Regions from separate parts of the Microaerobacter geothermalis genome, predicted to be linked through region 1. Evidence: predicted binding sites of a transcription regulator. Region 1 holds the regulator's gene; the other holds the start of a gene.
What was found. Region 1 encodes LexA, which represses DNA repair genes until DNA is damaged. Its sites were predicted from a motif close to CGAACATATGTTCG; they were not measured.
Positions count from the first base shown of each region.

Region 1 (8,419 bases):
ACATCCTGCCATTCAGTCGATTTTGATGAACATGAGTGCCAATATTCTTGGGTTGGGAAGTGCGGCAACACCATTTGGTTTAAAGGCGATGGAGGAATTGCAAAAATTAAATCAGGATCCCAAAACGGCATCTGAGGCGATGTGTACCTTTTTAGCTTTGAATACATCTAGTCTAACAATCATTCCCTCTACGATCATTGCAATAAGACTCTCTTTGGGATCGGAAAATCCTGCTGAAATAATATCCACTACGTTATTAGCCTCGGCCACTGCTACGATCACAGCCGTATTGTTGGACTTTTACTTCCGAAAGAAAAATAGTGCAAGAGGGGATGGGCATTCGATATGATTAATGTATTCACTGCTATCAGTCAATGGGCCATACCCCTGTTTATTTTTTTTACCATTACTATCAGCCAATTCAGAGGTGTAAAGGTATTTGAAACCTTTGTAGAAGGGGCCAAAGAAGGGATTTTCCTTTCCATCAAGTTAATTCCGTATATCCTTGGCGTATATGTGGCATTTGGTATTCTAAAAGAATCGGGAGCCTTGATTTTCCTTCTTTCTTTTCTTTCCCCGATTTATCAATTATTAGGCATACCTGTAGAGATATTTCCTCTAATGATTGTTCGGCCCCTGTCGGGACCAGCTTCCCTTGGAATCACGATGGATTTGTTGGAAACATACGGACCGGATTCCTTCATTGGAAGGATGGCTTCCACGATTGATGGAAGTACAGATACCACATTGTATATCATGACATTATATTTTGGTGCCGTTGGTGTAAAAAATATCAGATATGCGCTAATCGTTGGACTTTCCGCAGATGTAATGGCATTTTTATCTTCTGTTTTCTTCGTTAAGTTAATTTTTGGAGGGTGATACCCATTTCTTTCGAATTTTTTCCCACCAGTTCAACCTGTCGACGGTCTCAATGGATACCACATCTAGTTTTTTTACTAGTTGATCTTTAAAATAAATCTGTAATTCGCCTACTTTTTCACCTTGTTCCACCGGAGCCGATAATTTTTTTTCTAGAAAAAGCTGTTTTTTTATATATTTTTCTTCTTCATCAGTAACTGGATATGAAAATCCGCTTGAAAGAACAGCAGTGACCTGCTCTTTCTTTCCGTCAATCACAGGTATTTCCCCAACATTAGATTGATCTACTGCGATCCATACTTTCCGGTATTTTTTGAACGCCTGATTCAGCAAATAGGAAGAATCCTGGTACCAATTTGGGGCACGAAGAACAATACTTGCCAACTGCCAGCCATCTCTTGTTGCAGAAGATGCCAAACATCTTCTGGCTAAAATCGTATATCCCGTTTTCACTCCATCAGCACCTTCAAAAGAGTACAACATCCGATTTTTGTTATACAATTTTCTTCCTTTTGTACGATTATTCAATGGAATTTCATAAAATTTTGTAGATACAATCTCGGCGAAGGTAGAATCTTTTAAAGCATAGGCTGTTAATTTGGCCATATCCCTGGCTGTTGAAAAGTTGGACCCTTTTCGCTCGTCTAATCCGTGGGGATTGATGAACTTGGTATTCTTCATTTTCAATTGTTTTGCTTTCTCATTCATCATTTTTACAAATCCCTCAACATTGCTACCTATGTGTTCGGCTATAGCGGTAGCAGCATCATTTCCGGAGCGAAGCATCATTCCGTAAAGCAAATGTTTAAGTTTTAACTTTTCATCCAATTGAAGATATATGGATGAACCATCAACCCCATGGGCCCTTTTACTGACGGTTACAACATCTTCAAGGTTTCCATTTTCTATCGCAACAATAGCAGTCATAATTTTTGTTAAACTAGCAATACGCATGGGAGTATCAGCATTTTGCTCGTATAACACTCTTTCGCTTTCTACATCCACTACAATGGAAGCTTCTGCACTTAAGGCGACAGAAGAAGCAGGAAATGTCAAAATCCCGATTAAAATAGCTGTTGTTAAGATTGCCGTCAGTTGTTGAATGGATTTAAAAAACACGTCTGTTGCCCCCAATTTACTTTATTTACCTTATTTATGATGTTCAAATAAAATGCTTTCGATACTGGAATAATTGGGGAAATATTTTTTTCACCTCTTTCTGGGCTCATACGTATACTATCTCACGACCAAATAAAACGAGGTGATATATTATGGGTAACAGGCGAGTATTGACCACCTCTACGCCTCGTCAAATTCAGGTGGTACTTCACCACGAAAGGCCCCAAAGTGATTCCTTGGCCGAATTAATAAAGATCAACAATTTAGAAAAAAAAGACACACAGTATCCAACGAAAGACACATTGCATCACGCCATTAAAGAACTGGATCAATTAATCGGGTTAAAAAAAGTAAAGAAGCTGATTTATGAAATCTATGCCCTTTTATTTATCAATCATTGCAGGCAGCGTATCGGACTAAAATGTGAATCACAAGTATTGCATATGATCTTTAAAGGAAATCCGGGTACAGGAAAAACAACAGTGGCTCGAATCATGGCAAAGTTATTAAAGGAAATGAATGTTCTTAGCAAAGGACATTTGATAGAAGTGGAGCGGGCTGATTTGGTTGGCGAATATATAGGACACACGGCGTTAAAAACCAGAGAACTTGTAAAGAAAGCACTTGGTGGGATTTTATTCATTGATGAGGCGTATTCACTCGCAAGAGGCGGAGAGAAAGATTTTGGGCGGGAGGCCATCGATACTTTAGTCAAGGCGATGGAGGACCACAAAAATGATTTTGTTTTGATTTTGGCAGGTTATTCCTATGAAATGAATCAATTCCTGCAATCCAATCCTGGATTGCCATCCCGTTTCCCAATTCAAATTTCATTTCCGGATTACAAAGTGGATGAGCTAATAGATATTGCAGATTTGATCCTTCATGAGCGGGACTATAAATTATCACCGAAAGCAAAGTTTATGTTAAAAAAACAGATCCAAAAAGAAATAGATGATTCTTACCATCATTTCAGTAATGCAAGGTTTGTGCGAAATATAATAGAGAAATCGATTCGAAACCAAGCTGTCCGTTTAATTCGGGAAAAAAACCAAAGCAGGGAAGATCTCATGATGATCACTCCCCAGGACATTAATCCTGATATGTAAGAGATCGGGGTAAAAAAATCTCTCTTGAAATTGAAGATGCCTTTTACAGAAAAGCGTTCCCGTATTTCGTATTATTCATAATGAAGCTTTTTAAAATTGCTCCGATCAGGTAATATATTGATCAGGAAATGTATAATAGATGACCAGAATTTGTTATAGTTAACATAATAAAATTTATGTAGATTGGAGAGCAAAAATGTTTAGGTTTTACCAACATGGAGCACTTCTTGAACCTATCGTAAAAAAAGTGGAAGAAAAAATTAAAAAACGTTTGAATGAAGTAGATCAATTAGTGGATTTCAACCAACTGAAGGTACTTAAGACCTTCCAGAAACATAAAATAAATGAATTTCACTTTACTTCATCGACAGGCTATGGCTATGATGATCCCGGCCGTTTTGCACTTGAATCTGTTTATGCCGATGTATTTGGGGGAGAATCAGCACTTGTTAGACCTCAAATCATTTCAGGAACCCATGCAATTACCATCTGTTTATTTGGGATCTTAAGGCCTGGAGATGAGCTAATTTATATTACAGGAAAACCTTATGACACTTTGGAGGAAGTGATAGGAGAAAGAGGGGAGGGACAAGGTTCGTTAAAAGAATGGGGAATTTCGTATAAGGCCATCCCATTAACTTCAGAAGGTAACATCGATTGGGAGAATGTGTCAAAATCCATTTCTTCTAAAACAAAGATGATCGGAATTCAGCGCTCTAGGGGATATGACAATCGTCCCTCTTTCTGTGTTAAAGAAATTGGGGAAATGGTTCGTTTTGTTAAGAAAGTCAAATCGGATCTTATCGTATTCACCGATAACTGTTACGGGGAGTTTACTGAAGAAAGAGAGCCGACAGAAGTAGGTGTTGATATTATGGCTGGTTCTCTGATCAAAAATCCTGGAGGAGGTTTAGCCAAAACTGGTGGGTATGTCGTTGGGAAAAGGGACTTGGTTAAATTGGCCTCTTACCGCTTAGCTGCACCGGGGATAGGGGCAGAAGGAGGAGCTACATTAAATACACTCCTTGACATGTTTCAAGGTTTCTTTCTTGCTCCACACGTGGTTGGACAAGCATTGAAGGGTGCTATTTTTTCATCAGCTCTTCTTGAGGAATTGGGGTTTTCTACATCACCAAAATGGAATGAACCGCGAACAGATCTGATTCAGTCAATTCAATTCCATACACCGGAAAATTTAATTACCTTTTGTCAAGGGATACAAAAAGCATCTCCTGTTGATTCCAATGTTCTTCCTGAGCCCAACCCTATGCCGGGGTATCATGATCCTGTCATTATGGCTGCCGGAACATTTATTCAAGGGGCTAGCATTGAATTGACCGCTGACGGACCATTAAGGCCCCCGTACCTGGGATTTATTCAGGGAGGACTTACTTATTCACATGTAAAAATAGGCATATTAACTGCATTAGATTATATGTTGGAAAAAAAATTGATTATTTCAGAAAAAAAGATTAAATAATGTAATTTATTATTACATACGTTGACAATGAATATTACGAAAGTTAAAATAGTGGTATGAATGCCTGGAGGTGATAAAATGAGCGATCAAATTCGTAGAAACATGGCGCTTTTCCCTATTGGCATTGTGATGCAGCTGACTGAATTAACAGCAAGACAGATTCGTTATTACGAAGAAAATGAATTAATTCATCCTGCACGAACAAAAGGAAATCAACGTTTATTTTCTTTTAATGATGTAGATCGACTCTTGGAAATTAAATCGTTAATTGAGAAGGGAATTAACATTGCCGGAATAAAGCAGCTGATGCAGTCGAAGGATAAAGATCAAAACGAACCATTGACAGTGATGGACAAAAAATCAGAAAGCAAGCGGAAAGAACTATCCGAAAGCGAACTATTACAAATGTTAAAGCACCAAATTCTGCATAACAGGCCCGGGACATCCCCATCTTTGATCCAAGGAGAACTTTCAAGATTTTTTCACTAAAATTAGTCTTATTAAACTCACATGCCATGGCTGCATATGAGATAAATTTTTAAAAGGAAAAGTGGAAGGAGAGTGCTGTAGTGCCAGGAAGAAACTATACCAGGGAAGATATCTTAAAAATGGCTGATGAAGAAGAAGTTCGCTTTATTCGATTAATGTTTACAGATTTATTGGGGGTTACCAAGAATGTTGAGATTCCAAGAAGTCAATTGGAAAAAGCCCTTGACAACAAAATGATGTTTGACGGTTCCTCTATCGAGGGATTCGTACGTATCGAAGAATCCGATATGTATCTTTATCCAGATTATAATACCTGGGTTGTTTTTCCATGGGGATCTGAAGAAGGTAAAGTTGCCCGTTTAATTTGTGACGTTTATATGCCGGATGGAACACCTTTCCCAGGAGACCCAAGAGGAATTCTAAAGAGAGTTTTGGCAGAAGCAAAAGAGCTCGGGTTTACTGCAATGAATGTTGGTCCTGAACCTGAATTCTTCCTCTTTAAGACAAATGAAAAAGGAGAACCGACGTTGGAATTAAACGACCAAGGCGGATACTTTGATTTTGCTCCTGTTGACCTCGGTGAGAACTGTCGCCGAGACATTGTGATGGTTCTTGATCAAATGGGTTTCGAAGTGGAGGCATCCCATCATGAGGTTGCACCTGGACAGCATGAAATAGATTTTAAATACGCCGATGCCGTACAAGCTGCCGATTATATCCAAACATTCAAACTGGTGGTTAAGACCATTGCCCGCAAGCATGGCTTACATGCTACATTCATGCCCAAACCCGTTTTTGGAATTAACGGCTCTGGAATGCATACCCATCAATCCTTATTTACGAAGGATGGAAATGCTTTCTATGATGAAACCGACAGTTTAGGATTAAGCGAAACCGCCCGTTATTATTTGGCGGGAATTTTAAAACATGCACGCGGTTTTGCGGCTATTACCAATCCGCTCGTAAACTCCTACAAACGTTTGGTTCCTGGTTATGAGGCTCCATGTTATGTGGCCTGGTCAGCAAAAAACAGAAGTCCATTAGTACGTATTCCTGCTTCAAGAGGATTAAGCACTAGAATTGAAGTAAGAAACCCTGACCCTGCTGCTAACCCGTATTTAGCCCTTGCAGTTATGTTAAAAGCTGGTCTGGATGGAATCAAGAACAAACTTCAATTGCCGCCTGCAACTGATCGTAATATCTACATCATGAATGAGCAGGAAAGAAAAGAAGCGGGTATCGAAAGCCTCCCAAGCACATTAAAAGAAGCAATTGACTGCTTGCTCGCCGATAAGGTCATTTGTGATGCACTAGGGGGCCATGCTTTAGAACACTTTGTTCAAGCAAAGGAAATTGAGTGGGATATGTTCCGTACCCAAGTTCATAATTGGGAAAGAGATCAATATATTTCATTGTATTAAACTTACATGCCCCGAAGGGTTACAAATTGATATGAAAATGTATTTTCATATCAAACGTTAATTTTTTGATCATAAAAGTTCAGCACCTATCTCCTAAAGGGATAGGTGCTTTTATAATGGAACCAAAATATTCATACAGCTTGTCATGATCAGCTGGTTTCTGAAAGATTATAAATTCATAACATTTAGCGACTAATGAATTGTTCTAAATACCCCAATTACTTTACCTAAAATGGCTACATTTGTTACTATTATAGGCTCAAGAGACGAGTTTTCAGGCTGAAGTCGAATGCGATTATTTTCTCTATAAAACCTCTTTACCGTAGCATCACCCTCTTCGGTCATAGCAACAACAATATCCCCGTTAGAAGCACTTTGTTGCTTTTTAACAATGACAAAATCACCATCTAATATCCCGGCTTCAATCATACTGTCCCCCTGTACAGTTAACATAAAAACCTCTTGATCACCGACAATCGGGGCGGGGAGAGGAAAGTACTCATCAACATTTTCTATGGCGGTAATGGGTTCTCCTGCCGTAACTTTTCCAACAACTGGAACGTATGTAAAAGCAGTTTTTAAATGCGGTGCGTAGTCATCCTGATCGAGTACTTCAATCGCCCTTGGTTTGGTTGGATCCCGCCTAATATATCCCTTTTTTTCTAAGCGAGCCAGATGTCCATGAACCGTTGAACTGGAAGCTAATCCAACCGCTTCACCGATCTCGCGAACTGATGGGGGATAACCTTTTTCACGAACTTCAGATTTGATAAAATTTAAAATTGCTTTTTGTCGATTGGATAAATCCGTCATTATATCACCTCTTATACTAAATTTACTCTTTATATTCATCATAACACAGAACGTGATATCGTTCAAACATGAGTTCGAAAAATAGTTGCAAAAACATTTGTTCCCTTATATAATTGGACTTAAGAACCAATGTTCGGAATTGTTTTCGGAATTGTTAAGGGGGGATTAACATGTCCAAAGGAATATTTTTTGTTTTACTAGTTTTAATCATAGGATTAGGAAGTGTCTATTCTTATGTTTTTGCTTATGTTGAAAATGAAGGAAATTCTGTCTCTGATCATATAAAACCACCTCATCAATTGATCGTAACGGTAAAAAAAGGAGACACCCTTTGGTCAATTGCCAGTCAAGTGAATAAAAAGGGAGTGGATCTATATAAAATGATATATTACATAAAGAAAACAAACGGATTAAAAGATCATCTTATTTATCCGGGTCAACAGTTGGTGATTCCAGAAATTTCATAAGGCAAAAATAAAACCTTGTCAATTTTGTGACAAGGTTTTATTTTTTCTGTTTAAAATTTAGTTCTGTGATATAAATCACACTGAAGAGTTACATATCATGCTAGCATCCATGTTGAAGGGTTCTCCACACTTTCTACACATGATTGGAAAAATAAAGGGGGGATCGTAAAAGTTTACCAGCACTTTTTCTATTATTTGATATGAAAATATATTTTTCATATCAGTTTGACCCTTCGGGTCATGTAAGTTTAGTTGATTAAAAAATGATTAAAAGGAGGTTTTTACATGCTTAAAAGAGGTCTACTATTCGCATTTCTTCTTTCTCTCATCGTTATTTTAACAGCCTGTTCTTCTGAGACCACTGCTCCATCTGATAAAGCTTCGGAACCAGCTAAAGAACAGGCCCAGCCAACAGAACAACCTGTTAACAAGCCGTCTGAACCAGTTGCTGGTGAACAAGCAAAAGGGGTTGTTCAAAGAACTGATATCGAAAAACTATATGTGGACAGCTGCGGTGGCTGCCATGGACAAACCCGACTTGGGGCCCTCGGGCCAAACCTTTTGCCTGAGCGTCTTTTCTCCGGCATGAAAGAGGAAGATATTTTCAAAGTGATAAAAGAAGGACGTCCTGGAACGCCA
Region 1 covers NZ_JAKIHL010000004.1:40,221-48,639, reverse strand. Annotated here, with positions in the region: gene L1765_RS03830 (nucleoside recognition domain-containing protein) at 1-349, shown strand, start outside; gene L1765_RS03825 (spore maturation protein) at 346-882, shown strand; gene L1765_RS03820 (D-alanyl-D-alanine carboxypeptidase family protein) at 865-2,001, opposite strand; gene spoVK (stage V sporulation protein K) at 2,154-3,110, shown strand; gene L1765_RS03810 (methionine gamma-lyase family protein) at 3,307-4,590, shown strand; gene L1765_RS03805 (MerR family transcriptional regulator) at 4,669-5,079, shown strand; gene glnA (type I glutamate--ammonia ligase) at 5,160-6,500, shown strand; gene lexA (transcriptional repressor LexA) at 6,693-7,313, opposite strand; gene L1765_RS03790 (LysM peptidoglycan-binding domain-containing protein) at 7,484-7,780, shown strand; gene L1765_RS03785 (nitrite reductase) at 8,066-8,419, shown strand, end outside.

Region 2 (8,419 bases), on a different contig from region 1:
GGAAGCCCAGCGTCTGATGCAGAATGCTGAGGTATTAAGGGGGCAGGTGGACAACCGCCGTCAATCGGTTTCCGGGGTATCCCTTGATGAAGAAATGGCGAACATGATCAAGTTCCAGCAGGCCTATAACGCTGCTGCCCGCAGCATTACCACAGTGGATGAGATGCTGGATCGGGTGATTAACGGGATGGGACGGGTAGGCTTGTAGATGATGTTGAAAAAGTACGCCAATTGATAAGCGGCCAATTTCTTCGTTCCGTTGTACCTGTGCTGCTCACGTAGCTTCATCTACGCTTCGCTGCTCGGTACTGCCGTGCCTTGAAATTCTTGCTTCTGAATTATCTTTTTTTCAACTTAATTTATATGTCGCTTAGCTAGATTTACAAATTAAATAATCGCAGCTACTGGATGCAAGAATCTAGACAGTTTAACCTATTAGGTAGGTGAGAGAAATGAGTTTGCGTATCACTCAAAGTATGTTAAACAACGATATGCTTCGCAACCTGTCCAAAAGCTACAGAACGATGGGAAAATATCAGGATCAACTGGCTTCAGGCAAGAAGATAAATAAACCCTCAGATGATCCTGTGGTTGCAGCAAGGGGGATGTTTTATCGATCCCAATTGATGGAAATCGAACAGTTTCAGCGTAATGTGAATGAAGCTCAGAATTGGATGGAAATTACTGATACATCAATGGGAGAAGCGAATGATGTATTACAACGTGCAAGAGAATTGCTAATTCAAGCTAGCAATGATACCTATGCCCAGGGCTCCATTGACGCCATCGCTGCAGAAATTGAACAGTTAAAAGGGCAATTAGGGACCATTGCCAATGCCAGTATTGGTGGAAGATATATCTTTAATGGAACATTAACGAAGTCCCCCCCATATGATACAAAAGCAGGCAAATGGGCAAGTCAGACCAGTAGTCAAGATATTCGTTTGGAAATGAATAAAGGGATTTATTTGGCGGTTAACGTGGTGGGGAACCGTATCTTTGCGAATCCATCTGCTAGTGACGGAATGTTTGGATTGTTAGATAAGATTGTCAATGATCTTCGTTCTGGGGATAAGAGTCAATTGGGAAATTATTTATCTCAACTTGATGATCAGATTGATAACCTCCTCTCAGAACGTGCAGCATTAGGGGCCAGGATAAATCGTATAGAGTTAGTAAAGTCCCGTCTGGATGCGGCACAGGTAAATACAACCAAACTGATGTCTAATGAAGAGGATGCTGACATAGCGAAAGTAATTACTGACTTAAAGGCGCAAGAAAATGTGCATCGAGCTGCGTTATCTGCAGGGGCAAGAATTATTCAACCTTCGTTGGTGGATTTTATTAGGTAGTTGTTAAATTGACCAAGGAAATTAGTCAAGTTTTTCTAAAAAGGCTTTTATATTGATATTGATCATATGAATGGGGTGATTGGATGCAGCTGCCCCGTATTCAAATTGAACAAACCTATGCCCAAATTGGCATAAAAACAACGCCATCCACACAAGAAATCCGTCAACCTCAAGCTGACTTAAATTTAAGACAGATTCCCGCCAAATTGGAAATTGAACGGATACCTTCCAGGCTAAACATTGATCAGAGCCAAGCATGGGCAGAAGTTAATTTAAAAGATCCGATTCAATTGACAAGGGATGAATCCGAAAGGGCAAAGCAATTAGCCTTGGAAGGAATTGCTCGCATTGTTGAGGAAGGAAACCAACTGGCCGCCATTGAAAATCAGGGAGATTCAATCGCGGAAATTGCTCTTCAAAATACCATCACAGGGCCGGTTGACTATAACGTTGGGTTTATCCCATCCTATGGGTCGGTACGTATTGATTATCAACCAGCTCAACTGAACTTCAATTGGACCATCAACGGTGTTGAAATGAATCCAGTGATTAAACAGCCGGAAATTTCATATCAACCTGGGAAGGTAGAAGTGTATGTAAAACAGAAAAATAGTATATCCTTTCAAGTAGTAGGATTATATAAAGATTTAAGAATTTAGGGCTGAATAAGGTATATTCTGCTCAATGAAAAGAATGGAGTTATTTATAAAATGCGGAGAGATCTAATTTTAAATCAAGTAAAAGAAATCTTATCAAAACACCTCCATCATTTACCCGTTAGAGTTTATTTATTTGGTTCATGGGCCAAAAATGAAGAAAAGAGATCCTCAGACATCGATATAGCAATTTGGTATAAACAACCACTGCCAGAAAATACATTATTCAAAATCCGTGAGGCATTTGAAGAATCTGCCATTCCTTATAAGGTGGATGTTGTAGATTTAGTTGAAGCTGCCCCCTATCTATCTGAAAAGGTGTTTAAGGAGGGAATTGAGTGGAACGTTTAAGAGAGAGGTTAACTTTAGCTGACCATGCATTAAAGACATTAGAAGAGGTATTGAAAATTAATAAACCAACAGCAATTGAACGTGATGCTTCAATCCAGAGATTTGAATACACCTTTGAGGTGGTATGGAAAGCAGTAAAACAATATTTGTATGATATTGAAGGGCTGGATATTGCTTCTCCAAAAGGGGTAGTACGAACTTGCCGTGAAATCGGGATTCTAAATGATGAAGAAACCATTAAGGCTTTAAAAATGATAGATGATAGAAATCTTACAGTTCATACGTATAATGAATCTCTTGCTAAAGAGATACTGAAACGTTTGCCAAATCATATGAGCTTAATGAAAAATTGGCTTAAAGAAGTGAACACGAGAATCAGTAACGATTAGGAGGAAATCGGACATGCTCATACAAACCTCCATGTTTGGGGAAATGACGATTGAGGAAAATGATATTATCCTTTTTCCCGAAGGGATCCCAGGTTTTTTGGAAGAAAAGCAGTTTGTGATCATTCCCATTTCTGAAGAGAGCCCTTTTTTGGTATTACAGTCTATAACCAGCAAGGAAGTCACTTTTGTGATGATCAACCCCTTTCTTTTTTATCCGAATTATGATATTACCCTGCCGGAATCTGCAGTAAGTCTGTTAAGGCTTAAGAAACCCGAAGAGGCCCTTGTTTACTCGATTGTTGTTGTAAAACAGCCCCTAAACCAATCCACGGTTAATCTTCAGGCACCCATTATCATTCATCCGTCTGAAAAATTGGGAAAACAAGTGGTGCTTAATGATCCCCGTTATCAGGTAAAAACTCCGCTTATCCTGCCCCAGCGCAAAGTTTCCAATGGATAGGGGGAAAAACGATGCTTGTATTGACCAGAAAAAGCAAAGAATCCATTATGATTGGAAGTGACATTGAGGTTACGATTCTTTCAATAGAAGGAGATCAGGTGAAGCTGGGGATATCCGCTCCTAAGGAGATTGATATTCATCGAAAGGAAATTTATCTCACGATCCAAAATGAGAATCAATTAGCCTTAACACAGTTATCTAAGCAGCAATTGAATCAAATATTGTCCCATTTGAATGACGCGGGAGAAAGAAATGAAGAAAGGTGAGCAAAAAGTTCATCTTTTTTTATTTTCCTATTAAAGGTTATAAAAAAAATGACGATACAATACATGTGAGGCTTTTTCTCTTTAAGGGCGCGCGACTTAAAAGAGAGAGGTTTCCAATATCCACAAGGATGTGGGCAAAAAATTCAAGGAGGAATGAAAATGAGAATTAACAACAACATCATGGCTATGAACACCTATCGGCAATTGACAAACAACACATTTAACACTTCCAAGTCATTGGAAAAATTGTCTTCTGGTCTCCGTATCAACCGTGCTGGGGACGATGCAGCGGGACTAGCCATCTCCGAAAAAATGCGAGGTCAGATTCGGGGGTTAGAGCAAGCAAATCGAAATGCTCAGGATGGTATTTCACTAATTCAAACAGCTGAAGGCGCATTAAATGAAACACAAGCTATTTTACAACGTATGCGAGAATTAGCCGTTCAAGCGGCAAACGATACAAATACAGCTGATGATCGGGCTGAAATACAAAAAGAAATTGATCAGCTAACCCAGGAAATTGACCGAATTGGAAATGCCACTGAATTTAACACTAAAAAATTGTTAAATGGTAGTGCAACGGTTAGTGCTAATATTAGTGACTCAGATGGTACAGATTCTTCCGAATTAGTTATTGTAGGGGGTACCGGCGATACACAAGCTGGAGCATCAATTACAATTGATGATATTAATGCTGCAACGGCAGCTTCAGATGTCACTACAGCAACTTTTGCTAATGCATCAACCACTTTAAGTGGCCCATCTGTACTTACAATTAATGGAACTCAATTTAGTTTTGATAGTACTAACACGGTGCAGAATGTATTAGACACAATTAATAATGCCGGAATTGGAGTAACAGCTACGTTTACTGATGGTGCCGGAATTACAATTTCCTCCAATAACGTCGGTAGTGCAGCTTCATTTACAGTATCAACAGCGACTGGTGATTTTGTTGGTATAGGTTCTGCTACTGGAACAGATGCTTCTTTAACAGCTGGTTATACTGGTTTTACTCAATATACTGCTAAGGGCGATGTTATTACCATTCAGGATGGTAGTGCGAAAGGGTTGTCATTTAAGTTAGCAAGTGGTGGTGATTTAGATCCTACTAACGATACAACTATTACAGTAGCAAATAACGGCGGCTTGTTTATGCAAATAGGTGCTAATGAAGATCAAAATATGTATGTAAGTATTAGTGATATGCGTTCTGCTGCTCTTGGGGTTAGCGGAATAGATGTTTCTACTCAATCCAATGCGAATAGTGCGATTACTACAATTGATGATGCAATTAAAACAGTATCTAGTGAACGTTCTAAACTTGGTGCTTACCAAAACCGTTTGGAAAAGACAATTAATAACCTGAGTACTTCTGCTGAAAACTTAACTGCAGCTGAGTCTCGTATCCGTGATGCCGATCTGGCAAAAGAAATGATGGCATTTACCAAAAACAACATTTTACAGCAAGCTGCACAAGCCATGTTGGCTCAACTTCTTGTTGCATAACAAGAAAGGGCGTCTAATTTGGAAACAGATTAGATTATCACTGGGTGAATTGCTGGAACTTCCTAAAGCCTTGTCTACCACAACGCAGCTGGAAACGGCAAACGTGAGGGTTTGAGAATGATAAGGATGATACAATGGATAATCAGCAGCCAAGCTCCTGTCTCGAAAGAGTGGAGAAGGTTCAACGACTAGGACATACCACCTAAAGCAAGATGCTAATTGGTGATGAAGTCCGTAGGGTGGCAATAAACACCACTCGAAGTGCCCAGCCCCTAACAGATCATGCTGAGGGTGAAGATATAGTCTACACAATGACCGAAAGGCATTGAGGCATGGCAAGCCAATCAACAACCTCAGGGAATACTTCAGTTACTTCGATAAAAACCCAATTCATAACAAAATGGCCACAAGAGTTTCTCTTGTGGCTCAACTTTTTTTAAGGAAATCATTATTCTTAACAGACTTTCTCAAATCGGCAAACTTATAAACAATAGACCAATAAGTTCGGTTTAATTGATCTGCAATTTCTTGGTCAGTATAACCTTCCTTTTTCATGGTTGTCATCACCTTAATCTCTTTGTTAGTATACGGTCTTTTTCTGGTAGACGAACTCAATTGTAATTGGACTGTTTCACTAAAAGTAGAGTTAATTTTTTCTTGTTCCTTTTTAAGGCGGTATTTAAGATCATACTTATAGAGAAATTCAGGAATTTGAGATACATAGGGTTTTACAATGGATAAGAAATGTTCGACTTCTTGAACTTTATTTAATTTTAGTATGTAATGATTACCATGAGGATGTTTTGAAAGGACGAATTTCGTTTTGAATGTCTCGTTAAGATGATTCGCGAGCATTTCATTTTCTCCCTTGCTGAAGTTTAAAGTATACAGGACAATAGTGGGATGAACATAAATGATATTTTGGCGATTTTTTGGTCTATGACTAAGTATGAGGCTTCCGTCATCCATATAAAGTGTGGCCAGGAAAATGGGATGAGTCATTAATGGTAACAATTCTCTAGGCACAATTTTTAGATTGTCCTTATAAAATGAACGATATAGTTTTGAAAAATATGGATGGGAATATGATCGGAGATGATTGTAATGGGTAAAATGAAAACCAAGTGAGGATAAGATTTTCTGTTTCCACTTGCGATAGGGTAACTGATTGGGAGAAAAATGTTCTTTATAGCTGCAATGGCGGCTTCTTTTAGTTCCTTTTGTTAATCCTCCGTCACCCAATAGACTTCCAAAAATGATTTGCTCTTGAATAAAAGTGGGCTTCAATACTGGTATTTGCTTTAAATACCATTTTCGACGGCTAGAAACCAGATTTTTTTGTAATTCTTTTAAATAATGAGTATCTTTTTTGATTTTTAGTTGAGAAGCTATCTTTCGAACCTGATGAATGGAGAGCCCCAATTTTTTCGCAATTATTTCTGTTGGTGTATTAGGAAAATGGTCCCGAATATATTTTTTAATTTCATTTTTTGTCATAATTCTTTTCACCTCAAAAAGATTACAGAACAAACGTTCTAACAAAAAACTAACATATTTTTATTTAAAAGTCCATAGCAAATGGTCGATTAATCTCTTAACATTAACCTCATTTATGCCGATACCCATATATATAGTTTCTTTAGGAGGGCGGTATGATGGATATCCCAAAGATTAATTCTTCATCCTCTGGTATTAAAATTGAACCGATAGATACGGAGGTTCAAATCAAAGGCGATATTAATCACAACCCTTCAACATCTAATCAAGTTGAGGATGAAGCTCAATATGCCAAAGTTTCTTTAAGCAAAACGGATGCTCAAAAAGTAGTGGATGGATTAAACAAAGTACTAGAAGCATCTTCTCAAACCCATCTTAAGTTTCAACTTCACGAGAAACTAAATGAATACTATGTGACCATCGTGGATGACCGAACTAATCAAGTAATCCGGGAAATTCCGCCCAAAAAGCTATTGGATATCGTGGCCAATATCCAGGAGGCCTTGGGGCTTTTAGTAGATAAAAAGATTTAGGAGGTGACGTGAATGATCAATGACCTTCGCTTTTCCGGACTCGCTTCGGGAATTGATACTGAGTCAATCGTACAGAAATTAATGAATGCTGAACGAATCCCCTTGGATAAAATGGAGCAGAAAAAACAAACCCTGGAGTGGCAGCGTGATGCGTATCGGGAAATGAATACATCCCTCTTGGAATTGAGAAACATGGCCTTTGATATGAAACTTCAATCCACTTACCTGAGTAAATCGGCAAGCTCCTCAAATGAGACGATTGTAAAAGCCACAGCCAGCTCCAGTGCAGTGGACGGGGTTCATACCGTTGAGGTACAAAAGATAGCAAGGGGGGTTTCGGCAACCAGTACGGCTGCCCTTGGATCTAATCTAGATGCAAACGGAAATATAGATACTTCCTCATTAAGCAATCAATTTGGCATCACAGGCACCGTAGCGTTTACCCTGAACGGTGTTGCGTTTTCCTATGACACATCCACAAAAACGATCTATGATGTTGTGAATGATATAAACAATTATAAGGATGCCAATGGAAATGGATTGGGCGTAAAAGTGTCTTATGACAAAAATTTGGACCGCTTTTTTCTAAACTCAACCGGAACGGGTTCATCAGCGCAAATCAATCTTCAAGATACAACGGGAACATTATTTGGAACCACATTAAAGATTGATTTTACCGCTGATTCTGATGGAGACCCTAGCAAACTTACACTAACTGGACAAGATGCTCAAATCGTATATAATGGGGCAAGCTTCACGATGTCAACCAATCAATTTACGATCAATGGAATTAATTTTGATCTGCAAAGTGAAGCTCCTGGAACAACGGTTAACTTAAATGTTTCAAGCAATACGGAACAGGTTTTTGACAAAATCGTTGAATTTATTGGGAAATATAATGAAGTGATCGACAAAATCAATACCAAGCTTTCTGAAGAGAAATATCGGGACTATCCTCCTTTAACGGAAAAGCAAAAGGAAGAGATGTCCGAAAAACAAATTGAGCTATGGGAAGAAAAGGCCAAAAGCGGGTTATTACGAAGTGACACCATCCTTTCCAATGCCCTGGCTCAATTTAGAAATGATTTTGCCAACAGTGTAACGGGATTGCCATCAGACATGGACAGTATGTTTGACATTGGTTTTAAGACCGGTTCCTACGACCAGAAAGGGAAAATCATTATTGATGAAGATAAGCTGCGACAAGCATTGACTGATAATCCTGAGAAAGTGATGAATTTGTTTACCCAGACCCATGATACAGACCAAAGTCAGCGAGGAATAGCAGCCCGGCTTTATGAAAGTATAAAAGATGCGATGGACAAAATTACCGATAAGGCAGGCAGCAGCAACAGTTATTCTACCGTAGACCAAAGCGTTCTCGGAAAAGCATTGGATCGATTAGA
Region 2 covers NZ_JAKIHL010000007.1:33,753-42,171, forward strand. Annotated here, with positions in the region: gene flgK (flagellar hook-associated protein FlgK) at 1-208, shown strand, start outside; gene flgL (flagellar hook-associated protein FlgL) at 453-1,352, shown strand; gene L1765_RS05330 (DUF6470 family protein) at 1,436-2,011, shown strand; gene L1765_RS05335 (nucleotidyltransferase family protein) at 2,063-2,359, shown strand; gene L1765_RS05340 (HI0074 family nucleotidyltransferase substrate-binding subunit) at 2,347-2,748, shown strand; gene fliW (flagellar assembly protein FliW) at 2,762-3,208, shown strand; gene csrA (carbon storage regulator CsrA) at 3,220-3,474, shown strand; gene L1765_RS05355 (flagellin N-terminal helical domain-containing protein) at 3,634-4,983, shown strand; gene L1765_RS05360 (DNA endonuclease) at 5,410-6,480, opposite strand; gene flaG (flagellar protein FlaG) at 6,639-7,013, shown strand; gene L1765_RS05370 (flagellar hook-associated protein 2) at 7,026-8,419, shown strand, end outside.
Region 2: a site for LexA is predicted at 6,507-6,520, ahead of L1765_RS05360 (DNA endonuclease). Genes of this name have one in related genera too.